DNA from 2 places in the Vibrio japonicus genome. Region 2 is predicted to be linked to the other one. Evidence: predicted binding sites of a transcription regulator. Region 2 holds the regulator's gene; the other holds the start of a gene.
What was found. Region 2 encodes CRP, which controls carbon source genes, mostly activating them, when cyclic AMP is high. Its sites were predicted from a motif close to TGTGANNNNNNTCACA; they were not measured.

Region 1 (7,519 bases), 870 kb from region 2:
GCGGTCATTGGCACTTTCCCCCATACCAATAATTCCCCCCGAACAGATTTTCATCCCTGCATCGCGCACATGAGAAAGTGTATCGAGTCGATCCTGGTATGTACGAGTCGTGATAATGTTGCCGTAGAATTCAGGAGAGGTATCTAAGTTGTGGTTGTAGTAGTCCAGACCTGCATCTGAGAGCGATTTCGCTTGTTCAGACGTTAGCATCCCCAGCGTCATACAGGTCTCTAGGCCCATTTCCTTCACGCCTTTGATCATTTGCGTTAAATGCGGCATGTCGCGCTCTTTTGGATTCTTCCAAGCCGCTCCCATACAAAAGCGAGTCGAACCAGCATTCTTTGCTTTTTGAGCCGCATCTAACACTCGCTCGACTTCCATTAGTCGTTCTTTTTCTACATCTGTCTGATAGCGAGCACTTTGGGGGCAGTATTTACAGTCTTCAGGGCAAGCGCCTGTTTTAATAGAAAGCAGTGTGCTGACTTGTACATGGTTATGCTGCTGATATTGGCGGTGGATTGTTTGTGCTTCAAAAAGCAGATCCATAAATGGCTTTTCCATAAGCTCACGAACTTCTGCAACAGTCCAGTTGTGACGTACTTCCACGTGCATTCCTTTTAATGATCGTTATTAGATTGATTTCTGGCTAGTCTACTGACAGTATGCATAGTGTCAACATTTTAAAAATACTAATGTTTACATTTGTTTATTTTTTAATCAATCAAATTTCGGAATTACACATGGATCTCGCGTTCGACCGTCGTCATATCTGGCATCCCTACACGTCAACCCTCACACCTCTGACCTGCTACCCTGTTGTATCCGCCGAAGGCGTTTTCATTGAACTAGAAAATGGTGAAAAGTTAGTGGATGGTATGTCTTCGTGGTGGTCTGCGATTCACGGATACAACCACCCGCACCTCAATAACGCCGCTCATAACCAAATAGATAAAATGTCACACATCATGTTTGGGGGGATCACACATGCTCCTGCCATCAACCTGTGTAAAAAGCTGCTTAACCTCGCTCCAGATAACTTAGAGCATGTGTTTCTTGCCGATTCGGGTTCGGTGGCCGTAGAAGTGAGCTTAAAGATGGCGTTGCAATATTGGCATGCTAAAGGCGAAACGCGCCCTAAGTTTCTGACGTTAAGAGATGGCTACCATGGTGATACTTTCGCAGCGATGTCAGTCACTGACCCAGATAACTCCATGCATTCACTGTATAAAGGCTTTTTGCCAGAGCATATCTTTGCTCAGTCCCCCACAAGCGGATACTGGCACGAGTGGAACCCTCAGGATTTAGATGATTTCAGGCACAAAATCGAAGCTCATCACAACGAGATAGCCGCAGTGATTCTAGAGCCTATCGTGCAAGGTGCGGGAGGCATGCGTATCTATCACCCGAATTTCCTCAAAGGCGTTAGAGAGCTATGCGACGAATATGGCTTGCTCTTAATTCTGGATGAGATTGCCACGGGCTTTGGACGCACAGGAAAGATGTTTGCGTGCGAACATGCCGAAATTCAACCTGATATCCTATGTGTCGGCAAAGCACTCACGGGTGGCTATATGACGCTGTCCGCCACATTAGCCTCAAAAGAAGTTGCTGATACCGTTTGTGGTGGGGAAGCAGGATGTTTTATGCACGGCCCGACCTTTATGGGCAATCCCCTCGCGTGTGCCGTCGCAACAGCGAGTATGGAATTGTTAGAAGCGAACGATTGGAAAGAGCAAACCCGTCAGATAGAAGCCGCATTTTCCGAATTGTTACCCAAACTCAAAAATCATGAGCTTGTTGCAGATGTAAGGTGGTTAGGGGCAATTGGTGTTGTGGAGTCAACCAAGTCAGTCAATATGGAGAAAATCCAAGCGCATTTCGTTGAACATGGCGTGTGGATAAGGCCATTTGGTAAACTCATCTATATGATGCCACCGTTTATTAGTCAACGAGAGCATATAGAAAATCTTATTGGAGCAGTGGAAAACGCGTTAGAAATACCCGAATGTTTCGCCTGAAACCAGAGATAGGCTTCAAAAAAGAAGCCTATCTTAAATAATCAGCGTGCTAATGCAGCAATGATAGAATCTTTACTCTTGATCAATCATCCAGCGACGAAACTCTTTACGCTCTTCAACAGAAGATTTGAGGTACCACGCTTTAAGCTGCTCGGCATTGCTTGATTGCATCACTTTCGTTGGTGACATTGCTTGAGTTGTATCAACGGCAGGATCCACCACTGTTCCCGAAATCATTTTCGCTTCAACTGGTTTATCAATGAGTTGCCCATTATTAAAATAGACGCCCCTTTGGCTGTTATGCTTTTCTAGCAAAGCGGCCATCCCCGCATATGGAAACAGTCCAGACTTCCCCTGAAGCTCTTCCTGCTTATATTGCAGCGGCTTGCCATCTTGTCTAATGTCCCATTGTGGTTGCCCATCTTCAAATGCAATTTCAGCTTCTTTCTTACTTCTCGCGACTGGGTGAACCACTTGAATTATCTCACCTGATACTTCTAGATCCAGAACATACGGTTTTGATGTAAATACGTTACCACCACTACCTCGACCCACCTCTTTATCCATACGAATAACAATTTGGTTGTAACCGTCTGCTATAGGGTTTGTACCCAGTTTTGATTCGGCTTCTTGGCCATTAATATAAAGAATAGAGACACCCTTAGCTGGCGTTAACTCAGCTGCGGATAAATAAAATGAAACCAAAGAGGCAAGGAGTATTGAAATCTTCTTCACTGTGTTTTCCTTAAATTGGTGCGTAGGCAACTAGCCATGTGGAACTCGATAGCCACAAATTATTAGGGCATAAAATAAAAAAGTCACTCTTTCGAGTGACTTTTTATAAAATTTATAAGCTTAGCTAAAATTAGAAGCTTGCTTTAACACCAACAACGGCTAGGTCTTCATTGAATAGTACGTCGTCACTATCTACTTTAGCAAGTTCTACATAAGCAGTTGTGCTAGGTGCTAGCGCGTAACCCGCGTTTACAAACACTACGTCTTCTTCCCAATTAGACTTGTCTTCTTCAGAAACAGAGTAACCAGTACCGAATACCCATGCTCCCACGGTGTAGTCAGCAGCAAGAGCCATAGTATCAACATCGCTGCTTACACCTGAAGTTTTTTCCTCGAGCGTGTAGTAAGCCGCAGATAGGTTTAGGTTTTCAACACCTGAAAAACGCGCTTCTAGACCAAGTAGAGTGTACTCTTTCTCTACCTGATTCTTCTGATCAACAACTTCTGTATCTGCAGCAAACAATGTGAAATCAAAGCCTGCAGCGCGAACACCTAGTTTACCATCGATGTAAGCCTCATCATCTGCTTTGCTACCTAGACCTGGAGTAGCAGTATTGCCGCCTTTTACAAGTTTGTTTTGAATGTAACCAACAGTCGCGTAAACAGTACCGTTATCGTAATCGTAACGAAGACCTTCGTCAGCACAAGCTAGGTCAAGACCGTCAAAGAACGAGTTTAGACCAAACTGGTAGTCGTTACCGATACCTGCATCATCGATAGCAGTACATAGACGACCCACTTTAATGTCACCAAAGTCTTTAGTATATAGCGCTACGTAAGTATCACCGTTTTTAGTAGCTTCAGAGTTGTTTGATTGAGAACCATCAAATTCCCAGTAACCACCGAAAGACACTTGATCGTTGATTGCGTAACGAACGTCAAAACCGAAATCAGCGTCTTCGATTTGTTGAGTCATTGATTTTGAGGATTTTGAGTTTTGGTAAGTAACTTCGATGTCACCGTGTAGGTTAACTGAAACGCTATCTTGATTGTAAACTTCGATACCAGCTTGAGCTGATGCTGCTGCAAGTACTGAAAGAGCTACTAGAGTCTTTTTCATAATAATCCACTGCCTTTTCTTAAACTGGGAAATCCTTATCCGGTTCCCTTTATGTTTTTTGATGATGATTTTGGCTCTTATTGGTCAAATATCATCGCCACTAAATTTCGAGGTCTAGATTGCAAAAGATTATGTTGACTGTCAAATGAATAAAAAAAATTTAATAAAAAAACATAAAATCATTTATTTTCAATAACTTAAATGAAAACACGTTCATTTTGCGAACAACCTCACTCAACTATTCCCATCACCTACTCATCATGCCAAGATTCCACAATTGGAACTTAAAACTAAAAATAAGGAAAAATAAAACAACAAACAGGATAAAAAACCATTAAGCCACGCAATTCGTCGCTATATATTTGTTAGATTTGGGAATTATTGTAAGTTTTTGATGGTTCAGTTTTTTTTTGTGAACGAGATCCATATTTGGCAATCGGAATTTAGAATTCGTGAACTGAGTAGCCCTTATCAAATTGTGCTATCATCCGCGTCCCGTTATTGAGATCACACTATGACAGCCAGCAAAATTCAGAGTTCTATCCGCTCAAGTTACCAAAACCTACAATCTAATCTGGATAACTTTGTTCCTCGTCGAGCGCAAAACTATCTCGTTGCTGAAATTGCGAAAACACTCTGTGGCGATTATCACAAGTCCACGCGTATGCTGGTCGCTGAAGCAGGAACAGGGATAGGTAAATCACTCTCCTATTTAATGGCTGCCATTCCTGTTGCTCTCTTCAATAATCGTAAAGTGGTCATTTCAACTGCGACAGTGGCACTGCAAGAACAGCTCGTGAACAAAGATTTGCCTCTATATAGACGCATTACTGACCGAGAGTTTTCCATCATTCTTGCAAAAGGCCGTCAACGCTATTGTTGCAGCGAAAAGCTTGCTTCTGCTTCAAACGCAGATAATGGGCAACTAGCGATGTTCGAAACTAAGCCGAAAAAGAAAGATATCGAACAGCTGGAATTAATGTATAAGAAATTGGCAGAGCGTAAATGGGATGGCGATCGGGACTCATGGCCAAAACCGATTGCGGATGAAATCTGGCAGATGATAGTGAGCGATAAACACAGCTGTAACGGAAGTATGCCAGCTCACAGAGACTGTCCTTTTCAAAAGGCGCGCTCAGAGATGGATAAAGCAGATGTCATTATTGCAAACCATAGCCTCGTCATGGCGGATGCCGATTTAGGCGGAGGGGTTATCCTTCCTGAACCCGAGAACACTATTTATGTTTTCGACGAAGCCCATCACCTACCTCAAGTCGCCCGCGACCACTCTTCAGCAAGTGCGAGCTTAAAAGGTGCGGCGAGTTGGTTGGAACGACTCAATCAATCTGTGACTAAGTTCGCCAACCTTGCAGACGAAAAACGCGTTAATAGGTTTAGAAACGAGCTGCAAGATTCTGTTCAACAACTGATACCAACGCTTACCCAACTCGCGACCCGTTTTGATCCCGCCCACTTTGAGGACAACATTTATCGATTCGAAAATGGTGAATTACCAAGTTGGTTGGAAGAAGAGTCCAAAGAACTGAAAAAACTGTCGCAGAAAGGTGCTCAGGCGGTCGCGAAAATTGCCGATTTAATTTCAGAACGAGTAAAAGATGGTGAATTAGCGAACCGATTGGCAGAGCCTGCACTGGCTGAGCTTGGCTTTTATATCCAAAGAATGGATAACCTCGCGCAAGTTTGGAATTTGATGGCTGAACCATTGAGAGAAAAAGGCGCACCGCTTGCAAGATGGCTAGAAGTTGACCCAGAGCGAGAAAGTGACTTCGTGGTTAATGTTTCCCCATTAGAAGTAGGCTGGCAGCTGGATCAGCAAATATGGAGCCGTTGCATTGGCGCTGTATTAGTTTCTGCCACCATCAGAGCACTGAATTCGTTTAGCTTTTTTTGTCGCCAAGCAGGTATTAGTGAAAAAGCAGACGATGGTGTGCGCTTTTTAGCTCTCGCCTCTCCGTTTGATTATCAGAATCAAGCGGAACTTGTGGTTCCCAAAATGAAATATGAACCTCAAGCTCCCCAATATACCGATTATCTGACTGATATATTGCCAAATCTAATCGAAGATAAAAAAGCGAACTTAGTGTTGTTTTCTTCCTATTGGCAAATGAATCAAGTCGCGGACGCGCTATCAACACATTTTGTAAAAAGAGGCTGGTCACTGCAAGTTCAAGGCAAAGAGTCACGCTCAGAAATTCTAAAAAAACATAAAACGCTGGTTCAATGTCAAAAAACAAGCATTCTATTCGGTACGGGAAGCTTTTCAGAAGGGTTAGACTTACCGGGCGAGCTCCTTGAAAACTTGATAATTACCAAGATTCCATTTGGTGTGCCGACGTCTCCCGTAGAGCGCGCTCACGCCGAGTACATAGAAAGCAAAGGTGGAAATCCATTTATGCAAATCGCGGTTCCAGAAGCGAGTAAAAAGCTCATCCAGTCAGTTGGCCGCTTGCTGCGAAAAGAGCGTGATTCTGGTAAAGTTTTTATCCTTGATCGCCGAATTGTTTCAAAACGATACGGTAAAGCACTGCTCGATTCACTACCTCCGTTTAAACGAGTCATCGAGTACTAAGCTTAGTTTGTAAGCATCTCATCACATGCCCTAATGCTATTTGAGATGCATCCAGTTTATTTTTCTCGGTGTCGCCTAATCTATGAGTCGTATTAAAGAGTTGTCTAACACACTGGAGCAGTTAGCGAATCAAGCCGCTGCTTTGGACAGAAAAAGGGGAGAAAATCATCTCCCCCTATTCGATGAACGTTTATTTCATGGAAGATCGAAATTGCTCGTTCCATGCGTAAAAGAAACACAGAGTACGCTGGAGAGCCTTATTCGAGAAGAAGAAGCAGGCATACTCACCACGCTTAGAGCAGAGTATTTAACTGAGCGATTGTTCTCACAAATCAGTGCTATCCAACGTGAACTGGCCACCACAAATATTCGCAAGAATGAGCCAAAGCATAAGAGTTATTACCAAAAACCGATCAACGAACTCTATCAACAAATGGCTCAACACCAAGAGTGGGAACGTCGACTGAAAGAGATGGTGAGAGAAAAAGAGCTCGCTTTGGAGTACGCCCCTCCATTTCAACAACAAGCGGCACAACAGGCTCTGATTGCGACAGAACAACGTTTAAAACGCTGCCAAGAATCGAAACTGAAAATCGAAAAACAAATCACGTACCGAGAGAGAAATCAGTAAATGTCATCCGCTCAATCAGAACTTGAACACGCACCCGATGAAATCAAACTCGCGGTCGATCTTATCTATCTGTTAGAGAGTAACGACGTCGACCCTCACATAGCGCTTAAAGCAATCAATATTGTTAAGTCAGATTTAGAACGAAAACTGGAGACAAGCTAGTCATGTATCAGCTCAATTTCGACATGGACCAGTTTTTGACGGAATTTTGGCATAAAAAGCCAACCATCATTAAGCAAGGCTTTAACAATTTTGATGATCCGATCAGCCCAGATGAACTGGCTGGTTTAGCGTTAGAGGACGATATTGACTCTCGATTTATCTCCAATAAAGACGGCAAATGGAAAGCGAAACACGGGCCGCTTCCTGAAACATTGTTTGAAAATTTGCCGGAGAGCCACTGGCAACTTGTTGTTCAAGCCTGT
Region 2 (7,519 bases):
GCAAATTACTTAGCTCAGTATAATGCCAAGCCCCTGTTAAACGCGGCCACGATTGTCTCAGCTCCCCTCGATCTTTCGGCTTGTTCACAGCGTATAGAGCAAGGTTTCTCTAAGCTCTACAAATCCTATCTGCTTTCTTCACTGAAGAAAAATGCACTACGGAAGCATCATTTATTGAAAGGTGAGTTGGACCTCTCATACAACAGCATCAAACGTGTTACTAAGCTTTATGAGTTTGATGATTTAATCACGGCCCCGTTGCACGGATTTAAAGATGCTGATGACTATTACCAGAGATGCTCTGGGATTCACCGCTTAAAAGACATTACTCTACCGACCCAAATCATACACGCCAAAGACGACCCATTCATGACGGATGCGGTGATCCCTAAATATGTTCTTCCAGACAACATTGATTACCGGTTGTTTGAGCAAGGCGGACATGTGGGTTTTGTCTCTGGCAGTGCCTTAAAGCCAAGGTTCTGGCTTGAAGAAGCGCTACCGGCCTACTATGAATGCCTGTCAGTTTCGGCATAATACGCGCTCGTCATAAAATTCAGAGGTATTTATGATTATTCCATGGCAACAAATAGCGCCAGACACGTTAGAGAATCTCATCAAAGAGTTTGTCCTGCGCGAAGGGACGGACTATGGAGAACACGAAGTCTCCTTGCAAAATAAGGTTGACCAGATCAAAGCCCAGCTCGAATCGGGTGAAGCCGTGGTGGTGTTCTCCGAACTCCATGAAACCGTTGATATTCAACTAAGGCGACACTTTAAAGAATAGTGTGCAGTGACGTGACCCTAAAGCGTGTTATAGTGGTTTTAATTACAGGTAAGTAACTAACAGACAAGGTTTGTCATGTCAGCAAAACACCCTATTATCGCGGTAACAGGTTCATCTGGTGCCGGTACTACTACGACATCTGAAGCTTTCCGAAAAATGTTCAACATGATGGACGTTAAGCCCGCATGGGTTGAAGGTGACAGCTTCCATCGCTTTACTCGACCAGAAATGGACATAGAGATACGTAAAGCCCGAGACCAAGGGCGGCATATTAGCTATTTTGGACCTCAGGCTAACGACTTCCCCGCATTGGCTGAATTCTTTCGTCAGTATGGCTACGACGGAACCGGACAAGTGCGCCGTTACCTTCATACCTTTGATGAAGCCGTACCGTACAATCAAATGCCCGGAACGTTTACTCCTTGGCAGGAGCTCCCTGAAAACTCTGATGTACTCTTTTACGAAGGGCTTCACGGCGGTGTGGTTGATGGTGACGTCAACGTATCACAGCACGTCGATTTTTTGATTGGTATGGTGCCGATTGTTAACCTAGAGTGGATTCAGAAGTTCGTTCGCGATACGCGTGACCGAGGTCACTCCCGAGAGGCCGTTATGGACTCTATCGTGCGTTCTATGGATGACTACCTCAACTACATTACGCCACAATTTTCTCGGACTCATATTAACTTTCAGCGCGTACCGACTGTCGATACCTCTAACCCGCTAAACGCCAAAGGCATCCCAAGCCTAGATGAAAGCTTCGTGGTCATTCGACTACGCGGTATAACCAACGTGGACTACCCATATCTGCTCGCCATGATAGATGGCTCTTTCATGTCTCGGCATAACACCTTGGTTGTCCCTGGAGGCAAGATGAGCTTTGCGATGGAACTGATTGTCAGACCTATCCTTCAGCAACTCATCGAAACGGGTAAAATTGGCTAAGCGACGTTTCTAAAGCACGATTACTTTTCATACCGTGATCATGTGCACAATTTTGTTTAGGAAATCAGCATGTGTACCCGATTAAAGTCAAGAAATCAGCTTAGAAAAAGGATACTATTTGAAACCGAAACACAAGATAGCTTGCAGCACTTATCAAGTGCTCTTATCCTAGTAAGTCCTAATTTAAGGCTTAGCTAAAACATGGAAAGCGGCAAGCGTACCCTGCAGAGGAAGTGAGATATTATGGTTCTAGGTAAACCTCAAACCGACCCAACATTAGAGTGGTTCCTTTCACACTGTCATATTCATAAGTACCCATCAAAAAGCACGCTGATCCACGCGGGCGAGAAAGCAGAAACTTTGTACTACATTGTTAAAGGTTCTGTTGCAGTACTTATCAAAGACGAAGAAGGTAAGGAAATGATTCTTTCTTACCTAAACCAAGGCGACTTTATCGGTGAACTTGGTCTGTTCGAAGAAGATCAAGAACGTACAGCATGGGTTCGTGCAAAATCTCCTTGTGAAGTCGCGGAAATCTCTTTCAAGAAATTCCGTCAGCTAATTCAAGTTAACCCAGACATTTTGATGCGCCTATCGGCACAGATGGCAAGTCGTCTTCAGGTGACGAGCCAGAAAGTGGGTGACCTAGCGTTCCTAGACGTAACAGGCCGTATCGCTCAAACTCTACTGAACCTAGCAAAACAACCTGATGCGATGACGCACCCAGACGGTATGCAAATCAAGATCACTCGTCAGGAAATTGGACAGATCGTTGGCTGTTCTCGTGAGACAGTAGGCCGTATCCTGAAAATGCTTGAAGAGCAGAACCTAATTTCTGCGCACGGTAAGACAATCGTTGTTTACGGTACTCGTTAATCTCTGATTAACCGAGCAAGAATATAAAAGCCACCAAATGCAAATTTGGTGGCTTTTTCTTTATCCGCCTTCTAAAGAAGGGGGCGACGCCATAACTAAGGCTCGATAGAAGCTATGACGTCTTAAGAACTTGGGTAAGTAACCCTTATTACCAGAGACGTTTGTTAACCGTTGGTGCTTTCGAAGATTTTGTCTGCTGATGCCGCGACAAATCCAGGATAAAGCTCGCCGTTACTCATTGGGTAACGCTTAGCAAACTCGTAAAAGCCGCCCGGTACGATCTCAGTGCCTTCTGTGAACTGTACTGGCACTTTATCTGCCATCGTCGACGATTGCTCTAATAGCACTTCCGGTGAGCCTTTCACTTCGCCACCGAATTCGTTGATATCAAACCCAGCTTGACGAAGGTGATCATTCACCTCTTTGACTTCAGCAAAAGCGTTCAGTTGATTCACACTCACTGTAAAGTGGTTTGCACCGTAACCATGCGCTGCCAGCCATGATGCATATTCGCTCTCTTTTGCCAGAATTTGATAATCGGCAAAGCTAAGATCCCATAAGCGTCCGCCATACAGGAACTCGTGACCTTTTAGCTTATCGGTGTCCAATTGCTCAACGAGCTTAGCTACGATCGCTTGCAGTTCCTCAGAACACTCGTTGACTTTGAGCTCACTGATGAACACTTTTGGCTGTTTCGGATCTGGGTGCTCAAAGTGTTTTGCGACCAGTTTTTTACTTTCAAACTCGTAATCGCCACAAGGCTTATAACCTGCGTCAAGAAACGGTTGAGCTAACGTCGCGATACCCAAAGGCGCTACGTTAAATGTACGTAGAGCGATGTGGTCATTGATCAGTGGTTCATCTTCCTGAAGCAGTTGGTGTACTTGTTCTGCAGAGGGACATAAGCGTTGAATATAGTCATTCCATAACGACTGGAATAAAACATCTGGCGTCATAACGCCTCCTTGTTAAAGGTTGTTTACGGTTATTGGATTATAAAAAAGGCCATCTAATCGACTTGTCCAGAGAATCAATCAGATAGCCTCAAACCTGTGACGTTCTATTTCTTAGTTCTTACAGCTCTACACCCGGGCTTAGCGTCGCTGGAAGCAACGTCTCGCCGCCTTCCATTGAAGCCATTGGGTAGGCACAGTAATCCGCCGCATAGTAAGCACTTGGACGTAAGTTACCTGAAGCGCCCGGACCACCAAATGGTGCATCGCCGCTCGCACCCGTCAACTGACGGTTACGGTTCACAATACCTGCACGGATATGGTCAACGAAGTAATCCCACTCGCTGTCGTCTGTTGATACTAGACCAGCCGATAGACCAAAACGTGTGTCGTTTGCGAGTTCAACCGCCTTATCCAAGCCTTGGTAACGCACAACCTGAAGCAGTGGGCCGAAGTATTCTTCATCTGGCAGATCGGCAATTGGTGTAACGTCGATGATGCCCGGAGTGACAAACGCCGCTTCGCCGCCTTTTGCTTCCAACAAGCTTACTGCACCTAGGCTTTGTAGGTTTGCTTGTGCATCAAGAATAAACTTCGCTGCCGCTTCAGAAATTTGAGGCCCCATAAATGGCGCTGGCTCGGCAAATGGCTGGCCGACACGAATCTTTTTCGTCGCTGCGACTAGCTTATCAACCAACACATCACCCTTTTCGCCCACAGGAACGTATAGACGACGCGCACAAGTACAACGTTGGCCTGCACTGATAAACGCAGATTGAATGATGGTGTAAACCGTCGCGTCTAGGTCGCCGTAATTGTCGGTAATCACCATTGGGTTGTTACCGCCCATTTCTAGCGCCAACATCTTACCCGGTTGCCCAGCAAATTGACGGTGAAGAATGTGCCCTGTATTCGCACTACCCGTAAATAGTAGGCCATCAATACCTTTAGATTCAGCCAACGCAATACCGGTTTCTTTCGCGCCTTGCACTAGGTTAATCACGCCTTTCGGTAGACCTGCTTTTTCCCATAGTTTCATCGCTAGCTCGCCAGTCATTGGCGTTTGCTCAGAGGGTTTAAAGACGACCGTGTTACCCGCCAAAATAGCAGGAACAATGTGACCATTTGGTAAGTGGCCAGGGAAGTTGTACGGGCCGAATACTGCCATAACGCCTAAAGGACGGTGGCGTAGAACAATTTGGTTACCTGCAGCTTCGCGAGTGCTTTCACCGGTACGGTCATGGTAAGCGCGAATAGAAATCGCAATCTTGCCTGCCATCGCTGCCGCTTCAGTGCGGGTTTCCCAAAGCGGCTTACCCGTTTCTTTCGCAATAACTTCAGCGATCTGCTCGCTGTGCTCTTTTACTTGTTCAGCAAAAGCCAAGACAATCGCTTCACGCTCTTCAAAGCTGAGTTTTTTCCAGCTCAAGAATGCGTCGCGGGCAGCCTTCACCGCATCATCAACCTGAGCAGGTGTTGCACTTAGCGCTTCCCAGATAACTTCGCCGTTATATGGGCTTTGTGAATTCATTGGCTCACCTTGTCCGGCAACCCATTCTCCTGCAATCCAATGTGTCATTTATCTGTCCTTAATTTACTGAGCCAACATACGAACAAACTCACCCTCATTCACCTGAAGCGCTTTTGCGACTTCTGGAGATAAGATGACCGATTCAGACTCTTTGTCGTATGCCGCTTTTGCTGCGGTCGCACGGAAGTTTTCAAATGAAGTGTTCGAGATTAAGTAATCCTGCGAGCTTGAATGCTCAGCAATCGTCACCTTCGCACGGAATGAGTGACGTACCGACTCGATATTGCGCAGGTCACATTCCACCGTTGGGCCGCCGTCGAAGATGTCGACGTAGTTACGACAAGTGAAACCTTCTTTTTCTAGCAAGCGAAGCGCTGGCTTAGTGTTCTCATGTACTTTACCAATCACTTCTTGAGCTTCTTTGCTCAGTAAGTTGATGTAGATTGGTAGCTTAGGCATCAGGTCTGCGATGAAACCTTTCGCGCCGATACCTGTTAAGTAATCCGCCATCGTGAAGTCGATCGAGAAGAAGTGCTCTTGTAGCCATTGCCAGAACGGTGAATTGCCGTCGTCGTCAGACACGCCACGCATCTCCGCAAAGATGGTTTTAGAGAAACGGTGCGGGTGCTCTGCCATCATCAAGAAACGACATTTCGACATCAAACGGCCATTCAGACCTTGACGGAACGTTGGACGTAAGAACAGCGTACAAATCTCACTACAACCTGTGTAGTTGTTACCAAACGTCAGTAGCTTCACTACGTTATTCACACCAAGTTTTCTTGAAGAGTGAACAACGGTACTGATGTGGTAAGAGTAGAAAGGTACATCCCAACCGATAGAGGCTTCGATACCCGTACAACCAGCGACTTCGTCAGTTTCACTATCGAAACCCACCATGAGGTAACCTTCGTCACCCGGTTCTGTAACGTCTGGTTTAGCAAAGCTGTATTCTGAGTGTGTAATACGGTTAGTTAACAGTTCTTCGTTAACTGGTAATGATGTAAATCCGTGACCCGATTCCACTGCGCACGTGTGCAGTGAATCATAATCCGACATTGCGATAGGGCGAACAACCAGCATCGATACTCCCTCCTGATGCTAATTAGTTCCTGATAGGATCCGCTAGTCCCCGAAGCATCCACTTCGGGAACCAGAGATTAGGAACTAGAATTTATTGTTATGCGACTAGTGAAGCCAGTGCTTTGTCTAGTCGAGATAATCCTTCTTGGATTTCTTCTTTAGTGATGACAAGTGATGGCGTGAAACGAACAACGTTTGCACCAGCAACCAACACCATCAAACCTTCTTTACCCGCTGCAACCAATACGTCGCGAGCGCGGCCTTGCCACTCATCATTCAGAGCAGCACCCAGAAGCAGGCCTTTACCGCGAACTTCTGTAAAGATTTGGTATTTATCATTTAGTTTAGCTAAGCCGTCGCGGAACAACTCTTCGCGCTCTGCTACGCCTGCTAATGTCTCTGGCTGGCTAACGATATCAACAACTGCTTTTGCAACTGCACACGCGAGTGGGTTACCACCGTAAGTTGTGCCGTGCGTACCCACTTTCAGGTATTGCGCTAGCTCTGTCGTTGTTAGCATTGCGCCAATTGGGAAACCGCCACCTAGTGACTTTGCAGTACTTAGGATATCTGGTGTAACACCTAAACCTTGGTACGCGTAGAAGTGACCAGTACGACCGTTACCTGTTTGAACTTCATCAAAGATAAGCAGCGCATTATGCTTGTCACATAGTTCGCGAACGGTCTGAACGAACTCATCCGTTGGTGAAATGATACCGCCTTCGCCTTGTAGTGGTTCCATCATGATCGCACAAGTACGATCTGAGATATGCTCACGTAGTGCTTCTACATCGTTGTAAGGCAGATGCGTAATATCACCAGGTTTAGGACCAAAGCCATCCGAATATGCCGCTTGACCACCAACCGTTACCGTAAAGAATGTACGGCCATGGAAGCCCTGTTTGAATGCGATGATTTCTGATTTTTCTGGACCAAACTTGTCGACTGCGTAACGACGCGCAAGTTTCAACGCCGCTTCGTTCGCTTCTGCGCCCGAGTTTGCAAAGAATACTTTTTCTGCAAAGCTCACTTCAGTCAGCTTCTTCGCTAGGCGTAGTGCTGGCTCGTTAGTCATTACGTTACTAAGGTGCCAAATTTTGTTGCCTTGCTCAGTCAATGCGTTAACCATTGCAGGATGACAATGACCTAAGCAGCTCACGGCAATACCACCAGCAAAGTCGATGTACTCTTTGCCTTCCTGATCCCATACACGCGCGCCTTCGCCTTTTACTGGAATCATTTCCATTGGGTTATAACAAGGTACCATCACCTCATCAAACAGACCGCGTTCTACTTTATTTTCAACTGTCATTGCACATTCCTTCTCGATACCGCATGCCAGGT

Region 1: a site for CRP is predicted at 4,370-4,385, ahead of dinG (ATP-dependent DNA helicase DinG). Genes of this name have one in related genera too.

What each region holds. Positions count from the first base shown of each region.
Region 1 is NZ_CP102096.1:1,668,025-1,675,543, forward strand. It holds gene bioB (biotin synthase BioB) at 1-606, opposite strand, end outside; gene bioA (adenosylmethionine--8-amino-7-oxononanoate transaminase) at 741-2,018, shown strand; gene NP165_RS07945 (DUF2057 family protein) at 2,091-2,753, opposite strand; gene NP165_RS07950 (porin) at 2,884-3,873, opposite strand; gene dinG (ATP-dependent DNA helicase DinG) at 4,388-6,463, shown strand; gene NP165_RS07960 (primosomal replication protein) at 6,546-7,094, shown strand; gene rsmS (pleiotropic regulatory protein RsmS) at 7,095-7,256, shown strand; gene NP165_RS07970 (cupin domain-containing protein) at 7,259-7,519, shown strand, end outside.
Region 2 is NZ_CP102096.1:2,540,718-2,548,236, forward strand. It holds gene NP165_RS12075 (hydrolase) at 1-537, shown strand, start outside; gene NP165_RS12080 (YheU family protein) at 569-787, shown strand; gene NP165_RS12085 (phosphoribulokinase) at 863-1,732, shown strand; gene crp (cAMP-activated global transcriptional regulator CRP) at 1,976-2,608, shown strand; gene NP165_RS12095 (DUF1338 domain-containing protein) at 2,773-3,564, opposite strand; gene astD (succinylglutamate-semialdehyde dehydrogenase) at 3,683-5,140, opposite strand; gene astA (arginine N-succinyltransferase) at 5,156-6,175, opposite strand; gene NP165_RS12110 (aspartate aminotransferase family protein) at 6,273-7,487, opposite strand.